2 regions of the Azospira sp. MPR-E4 genome follow, and region 2 is predicted to be linked to the other one. Evidence: riboswitches for the same ligand, from Rfam matches in the RefSeq annotation. Region 2 holds a riboswitch; the other holds the start of a gene.
The links. Region 2 has a riboswitch for cobalamin ahead of AC1RTA_RS13825 (acyl-CoA thioesterase). Riboswitches for the same ligand answer to the same signal wherever they lie in the genome.
Positions count from the first base shown of each region.

Region 1: another riboswitch for cobalamin. It lies ahead of bluB (5,6-dimethylbenzimidazole synthase); the one in region 2 lies ahead of AC1RTA_RS13825 (acyl-CoA thioesterase).

Region 1 is NZ_JBXAST010000043.1:7,442-11,420, reverse strand. Features, by position in the region: gene pyk (pyruvate kinase) at 1-987, shown strand, start outside; cobalamin riboswitch at 1,055-1,250, shown strand; gene bluB (5,6-dimethylbenzimidazole synthase) at 1,296-2,075, shown strand; gene fba (class II fructose-bisphosphate aldolase) at 2,274-3,338, shown strand; gene AC1RTA_RS12355 (DUF3422 family protein) at 3,408-3,979, shown strand, end outside.
Region 2 is NZ_JBXAST010000057.1:5,180-9,158, forward strand. Features, by position in the region: gene AC1RTA_RS13820 (diguanylate cyclase) at 1-101, opposite strand, end outside; gene AC1RTA_RS13825 (acyl-CoA thioesterase) at 357-1,226, opposite strand; cobalamin riboswitch at 1,394-1,610, opposite strand; cobalamin riboswitch at 1,680-1,893, shown strand; gene AC1RTA_RS13830 (energy-coupling factor ABC transporter permease) at 2,030-2,707, shown strand; gene AC1RTA_RS13835 (energy-coupling factor ABC transporter substrate-binding protein) at 2,704-3,075, shown strand; gene cbiQ (cobalt ECF transporter T component CbiQ) at 3,069-3,800, shown strand; gene AC1RTA_RS13845 (energy-coupling factor ABC transporter ATP-binding protein) at 3,797-3,979, shown strand, end outside.

The sequences.
Region 1 (3,979 bases), on a different contig from region 2:
AACAAAGGCATCAACCGCCAGGGCGGCGGCCTTTCCGCCCCGGCCCTGACCGCCAAGGACATGGACGACATCAAGACGGCGGCCCAGATCGGCGTCGATTACATCGCCGTCTCCTTCCCCAAGAGCGCCGCCGACATGTACATGGCGCGCCAGCTGATGCGGGCCGCCGGCAGCCGCGCCCTGACCATCGCCAAGATCGAGCGCACCGAGGCCGTGGCGGCCCTGGATGAAATCCTGGACGCCTCCGACGGCGTCATGGTGGCCCGGGGCGACCTGGCCGTGGAAGTGGGGGACGCCGCCGTGCCGGCCCTGCAGAAGAAGATGATTCGCCACGCCCGGGAGAAGAACAAGCTGGCCATCACCGCCACCCAGATGATGGAATCCATGATCCAGTCGCCGGTGCCGACCCGGGCCGAAGTGTCTGACGTGGCCAACGCCGTGCTGGACGGCACCGACGCGGTGATGCTCTCCGCCGAGACCGCCAGCGGCCGCTATCCGGTGGAAACCGTGGAATCCATGGCCCGGGTCTGCATCGAGGCCGAGCGGTCCGCCGAAGTGACCCTGGACCGGGAATTCCTCGACCGGGTGTTCACCCGCATTGACCAGTCCGTGGCCATGGCCGCCATCTGGACCGCCCACCACCTCAAGGTGAAGGCCATCGCCGCCCTGTCGCAATCCGGTTCCACCGCCCTGTGGATGAGCCGCCTCAACTGCGGCGTGCCGGTCTATGCCCTGACGCCGGATGCGGAGGCCCAGACCAAGATGTCCCTCTACCGGGAAGTGACGCCCCTGCTCATGAGCCAGCAGCATTCGGACCGGGACGTGCTGCTCTACGAAGCCGAGCAGCTGCTGATGCAGAACGGCGCCGTGGCCAAGGGCGACCTCATCGTGCTGACCATCGGCGAGCCCATCGGCACCCCGGGGGGCACCAACACCCTGAAGATCGTCCGCGTCGGCGAGCACCAGATGCCGCCCCTGCGGGCCTGATAGTGCCCTCGCGGGCCTCGGGTCTGAATCCGCCGCCTCTGTTAAAATTCCCGTCGCCCCGGTCCGCCGGGGCGAATCGTCTCCGGGTGCCCGCAAGGGAGAATCGGGAACGCGGTGCGGCAGGCCTTGGGGCCGCCCATTCCGCGACGTGCCCAACGCTGTGAGGGGGACTGGGCCGGCAGATGCCACTGATCCGCGGATCGGGAAGGCGCCGGCACAGAGTGATCCCGAGTCAGAAGACCGGCCAGGAGACCCTTTCCGGCACGCACGGCCAGGCGCGCCGCCACCGATCTTCAGAAGGGGACTCCATGAAGACCGACCAGCACGATTGCAGCGTCAACAAAGTCATCTCCCTCGCCGGCTACCAGAACGAACACGAGTTCTCCGCCGCCGCCCGGGACGCCATCTACCACGCCATCTTCTCCCGCCGCGACGTGCGCGGCCAGTTCCTGCCCGACCCGGTGCCCCAGGAGGTGCTGGCCCGGGTCCTCACCGCCGCCCACTTCGCCCCTTCCGTCGGCTACATGCAGCCCTGGAGTTTCCTCCTGGTGCGGGAGGCGGAGACCAAGGCCCGCATCCACGCCGCCTTCCAGCAGGCCAACCAGGAGGCGGCGGAGAAATTCGAGGGCGAGCGCCAGGCCATCTACAAGGAACTGAAGCTGGAGGGCATCCGGGAAGCGCCCATCAACCTGCTCATCACCTGCGACCGGGACCGGGCCGGCCCGGTGGTCATCGGCCGCACCCACATCAAGGCCATGGACCTCTATTCCAGCGTCTGCGCCGTGCAGAACCTGTGGCTGGCGGCCCGCAGCGAAGGCCTGGGAGTGGGCTGGGTCTCCATCTTCCACCAGCAGGCCCTGCGCGAGATCCTGAGCCTGCCGCCGCGCATCATCCCGGTGGCCTACCTGTGTCTGGGCTACGTCAGCCACTTCAAGGAAAAGCCGGAGCTGGAAAGCGCCGGCTGGCGCCAGCGCCTGCCCCTGGCCGACCTGGTGTACGACGGCCAGTGGGAAAAGCCGGTGGAGGAGGAACTGCGCCAGGTTCTCAGCGAGCACCAGGCCAGGGCCCAGGAAAAACGCCGCTTCTAGGCATGCCTGCCTGAAGATGGCCGTGGTTGGGGCGTCTCCGGCGCCCTGGTCGCGGCCTTTGTCTTTCTTTTGCTGCCCGGCGGTCGCAGTACTCGCCCGGGGGGCAAAGCCACGATAAAATCACGGTCTTTCCCGAGCGCCACGACAGCGGGCGCCGATCACGCCAGAACAAACCGCATTGCCCATTGGAGGAACACCATGCCCATCGTATCCATGCGCCAGCTCCTGGACCACGCCGCCGAGAACGGCTACGGTCTGCCCGCCTTCAACGTGAACAACATGGAACAGGTCTGGGCCATCATGGAGGCCGCCAATGAACTGAACGCCCCGGTGATCATGCAGGCCTCCGCCGGTGCCCGCAAATACGCCGGCGAAGCCTTCCTGCGCCACCAGATCCTCGCCGCCCTGGAAGCCTATCCCCACATCCCCGTGGTGATGCACCAGGACCACGGCCAGTCCCCGGCTGTCTGTATGGCCGCCATCAAGTCCGGCTTCTCCTCCGTGATGATGGACGGCTCCCTGCAGGAAGACGGCAAGAGCGTCGCCTCCTACGACTACAACGTGGCCGTGACCCAGGAAGTGGTGAAGTTCTCCCACGCCATCGGCGTCTCCGTCGAGGCCGAACTGGGCGTGCTCGGTTCCCTGGAAACCATGAAGGCCGACAAGGAAGACGGCCACGGCGCCGAAGGCCACATGACCCGGGAAGACCTGCTCACCGATCCGGACCAGGCCGCCGACTTCGTCGCCCGCACCAACTGCGACGCCCTGGCCATCGCCATCGGCACCAGCCACGGCGCCTACAAGTTCACCAAGAAGCCCACCGGCGACATCCTGGCCATCGACCGCATCAAGGAAATCCACGCCCGCATCCCCAACACCCACCTGGTGATGCACGGCTCCTCCTCCGTGCCCCAGGAGCTGCTGGCCGAGATCCGGGAATTCGGCGGCGACATGAAGGAAACCTACGGCGTGCCCGTGGAAGAGATCGTGAACGGCATCAAGCACGGCGTGCGCAAGGTGAACATCGACACCGACATCCGCCTGGCCATGACCGGCGCCGTGCGTCGCTACCTGTTCGAGAACCCCTCCAAGTTCGATCCCCGCGACTTCCTCAAGCCCGCCCGGGAAGCCGCCAAGAAAATCTGCGTCGCCCGCTACCAGGCCTTCGGCTGCGAAGGCCGGGCCGGCCAGATCAAGCCCATCTCCCTGGAGAAGATGGCCGAGCGCTACAAGAAGGGCGAGCTGAACCAGATCGTCAAGTAAGCAGGTTCGCCTTCCCAACCGCTGCCAGGCGCCGGATACTTCTCCGGCGCCCTTTTCTTTTTATCCGCCATGACCCTGCCCCTCGCCGAACACCCGCTGCGCCAGCGCCTCAATGACGAGGTCCATGCCCGCCCGCCCATGGCCCTGGAAGGGCCGGAGTGGATCAGCTACCTGGCGGTGCTGCACGAAGGCACCGAGGCAGCGGCCGAAGAAGCCCATCTGCAGCGCCTCTGCGCCGCCCTGGGGGCCAATCTCTGCCCCGTCATCCAGGGCGACCACTGGGTCATGGACGCGGGCCGCCTGCGCCTCAAGTGGGAGCGGCACAACGAATTTTCCGGCTACACCTTCTTCCTCGCCCGGGAACCCGGCGACGCCCCCGACACCACCGCCATTTCCGCCCTGCCGGCAGACTGGCTGGCGGGCCTGCCCGGCTCGGTGATGGTGGCCACCCATGTGGAATTCCGCTCCGCCGCCGACCTGGACCCGGAAGAACTGCTGGCCGACCTGCACCGCTCCGGCGACTCCTGGGTCGCCACCACGGTGGCCGACGGTGCCGCCTGGGTCGCCTCCGATTTCCAGCTGCACGACGGCTGGAGCCGTTTCCTGGTGCTGGACGAGCGCCTGCGCCACCGCCAGGCCGG
Region 2 (3,979 bases):
GCAGCCGTGAAGACGATGGACGCCGGCTCGGAGGCGACGCCGGGCAGCGGACTCAGGGAAAGGCAGGCGGCGCACAGGGCCAGGGCTGTCTTGAGGGACATGGGGACTAGGCAGGTTGGAGGGATCGTCACTGCCGATGCCCGGGCAGCCTGGGCTGCGGAAGGCGCCATGCCGATCACGGCACGGGCTCCGGCCCATCTTTTTCTGCCGGCAGTATAACGGCCCGCCACCGCTGAATTGGCTCGACTATGTCACACCGCGGCGGGGGTCCGCTGTCCGGCCGGGCAGCCTGCCGCCTGCCGTTCCGGGCCGGAAACCGGGCGCCCGCCCCGACGGGGGGGGGCGAAGGCCGGCGCCTAGGCCAGACGCCGCCCCAGGGGCTGGGGCACGGGCACCGGGCGGCCGTCGTAGCCCACCGCCACCATGATGAAGCGGCCCCGGGTGCACAGGCGGCACTGGCCGGTGAGCAGGGCCTCGGCGTGCAGCAGCACTTCCACCGTCATGGAACTGTTGCCGATGGCCACCACCCGGGCCGCCAGGTCGGCGATCTCCCCCTCCAGCACCGGCGCGTGGAAGTCGATGCGCTCGGAAGCGGCCATCACCACAGGCATGCGGGCCTGGCGGCTGGCCGCCACCATGGCCGCCTTACCCAGCCAGGCCAGGGCCTGGCCGCCGAAGAGGCTGCCGTGGTGGTTGGTGTGGCCGGGAAAGACCATCTCCACCATGGCCGTCACCGGGCCGATGCCGGGCAGCTGGGCGAAGCTCTCATCGTCCTCCTGCAGCGGCGCCCCTGGACCGTCCACCGCCACCAGGGTGAAGTGGGCGGTGGCGCTGGTCTCCCGCAGCCCGGTGGCCAGGTCCTCCGCCGCCAGGGCCACCTCCACCTGCACCGAGCGCCGGCCCCGCTGCACCACCCGGCCGGACAGTTCCACCAGGCGCCCCTGGGGAATGGGCTTGCGGAAGTCGATGCGGCCGCTGCTGGCGGTGACCATGGGCCGGCGGGTCTCCCGGGTGGCCACCAGGAAGGCCAGCTTGTCCATCATGGCCATGGCGGAACCGCCGAAGAGGGTACCGTGGTGGTTCACCTGTTCGGGAAAGACCACGTCCACCATGAGGGTGGCCTGCTGCTGCCGCGGCGAAGTGGACGAAGTGGGGGCGGGATTGGCTTCTACGGGCTGGGCGGCCGTCCCCACGACGGCGCCGATTTCCATTGCTTCCATGCGCATGCGCAACTCCTTGGATGAAGCGGAGCGGGAGCATCGGAGAAGGGCGAACACCCCGGGCCGCGGCAAAGCGGCTCGGAGCGGCAGGCAGCCGAGAGCGGACAACGATGACAGTCAGGGAATGCGCGCATTTACCTTCCTCAGGGGACACCCCGCCCCAATTAGGATTGATATGAAGTAATGCCGCGGCAGGTCTCCTGACTTGCGGGTCGTCACGTTGCGCCAGCCTTCCCGGCAGTATCGCCAGTGGCAAAGAGTGGAGCGCAACGCTCGCCGCCTACAGTTGCGGGGGCAGTTCCGGACTGGAGTCGGGGCGTCGCCGCCCTGTCTCGCACCGGATTCCCTTTTCATCCCCTGGAGGGGGGAACCGAAGCGGGGCCAGTCTAACCCGCCCCGACCGATTCGCCAAACGCCGCGCCTGGCGCGGCGGATTGCCCAGCCCGGGGGGAGTGGGCTATCATCCGCCCCGATTCAGGTGCCGTGCCTCGCGCTCTGCGGGGACGGTGAAACGGGAAGCCGGTGACTCCAGGGACCACCCAGGACAGTCCGGCGCAGCCCCCGCTGCTGTAAGCCAGACGACGCTGCCTCACGCCACTGTGGTTCATCACGGGAAGGCCGGCAGGGAAGGATGAAGGCAAGCCAGAAGACCGGCCTGACATCACAAGTTGCACCATTCCCCGGGGTGACGGGAACGGTTCTGGTGATTTGCCGCCTCCTCGCTGTTCCATCCGCCGCGGCCCTTTATCCGACCTGCCACAACTCCCCCGCCTGGTGCGCCACCGTCATGCTCGCCGAGGGAGAGACTCATGCACATCATGGAAGGCTTCCTGCCCATCGAACACGCCGTGGGCTGGAGCGTCGCCGCCGCCCCCTTCGTCGCCTGGGGCATCCGTTCCGTGAACCGCCGCATCCGCGAAAATCCCGAGCAGCGCATGCTGCTGGGAGTGGCCGCCGCCTTCACCTTCGTCCTCTCGGCCCTGAAGCTGCCCTCGGTCACCGGCAGCTGTTCCCACCCCACCGGCACCGGCCTGGGCGCCGTGCTCTTCGGCCCTGCCGCCATGGCCCCCATCGGCGCCGTGGTGCTGCTGTTCCAGGCCCTGCTGCTGGCCCACGGCGGCCTCACCACCCTGGGCGCCAACATCTTCTCCATGGCCGTGGTGGGACCCTTCGCCGCCTACGGCATCTTCGCCCTGGCCCGCCGCCTCAAGGCCTCCCTGGCGGTGAGCGTGTTCCTCGCCGCCAGCCTGGCGGACCTGCTCACCTACGTCACCACCTCGGTGCAACTGGCCTGGGCCTTCCCCGATCCGGTGGGCGGCTTTGGCGCCTCCTTCCTCAAGTTCGCCGGCATCTTCGCCCTCACCCAGATTCCCCTGGCCATCAGCGAGGGCCTGCTCACCGTGGTCATCTGCAACGCCCTGGCCCGCTTCAACCCGCAGGAACTGCAGGACCTGGGCGTGGCCCCGGCGCCGGAGGTGCGGGCATGAAGCGCCACCAGAACCTGCTGCTGCTCATCGCCGTGGTGCTGCTGGCGGCCCTGCCCCTGTGGCTGGTGGAACGGCCCCTGGGGCCGGACGGCCAGCCGGCGGAAATCTTCGGCGGCGCCGATAGCGAGGCCCAGGCCCTCATCACCCGCATCGCCCCGGACTACCAGCCCTGGTTCCAGCCCCTGCTGGAACCGGCCAGCGGCGAGATCGCCTCCCTCCTCTTCGCCCTGCAGGCGGCCCTTGGCGCCGGCTTCATCGGCTATTACCTGGGCTGCGCCCGCACCCGGGAAAAGCTGCGCCGGGAACAACGACGCGGTGAAGCGGCGGCCCGGCGCGAAGACGAGGACCAGGAAGGGCCGGCGTGCTGATCGAGCAGTCGGCCTACGCCAACCGCTGGCGCGGCGTGGCGCCCCAGGCCAAGGGCCTCTTCGCCCTGGGCGGGGTGACGGCCGCCTTCGTCGCCGCCGCCACCCCGGCCGCCGGGCTCGGCGTGGCCGCCCTGCTGGCGGCCGTGACCATCGGCGGCGCCCGGGTATCGCCCCTGCTCTATCTGCGGGTGGCGGCCCCGGCCCTCTTCTTCCTCGCCATCAGCGCCCTCTCCCTGGCCGTCTCCGTGGATGAGGGCGGCCTGCAGGCCACCGCCGCCGGCACCCACCAGGCCGCCGTGGTGGCGACCCGCTCCCTGGGCGCCCTGGCGGCCCTGCTGTTCCTGGTGCTGACCACGCCCCTGAGCGACCTCATCGCCCTGCTGCGCCGCCTGCGCACCCCCGAGGTGCTGCTGGACATCATGGTGCTGTGCTACCGCACCCTGTTCGTCTTCGCCGCCGCCCTGCAGGACATGCGCGCCGCCCAGGCCGCCCGCCTCGGCCACCTGGACCGCAGCCGCCTGCTGCGCAGCCTGGGGCAGATGGCCGCCCACCTCACCCTGCAGGTGTGGCAGCGTTCCCACGCCCTGCACCTGGCGGCCCTGGCCCGCAACAACGACGGCCCCCTGCGCTTCCTCGGCAGCCGCCACCCCCACGCCCGGCGCGATGCCGGCCTGGCCGGCGTGGCCGCCCTGGCCCTGGTGCTGCTCGCCTGGAGCGGCCGGTGAGCGTGCCCCTGCTGCAGCTGGAGGACGTGCACTACCGCTACCCGGACGGCAGCGCGGGCCTGGCCGGCTGTTCCCTGGGCGTGGCCCGGGGCAGCCGCAACGCCCTCATCGGCGCCAACGGCTCGGGCAAGACCACCCTCTTCCAGCATTGCAACGGCCTGCTGCGCCCCGCCGCCGGC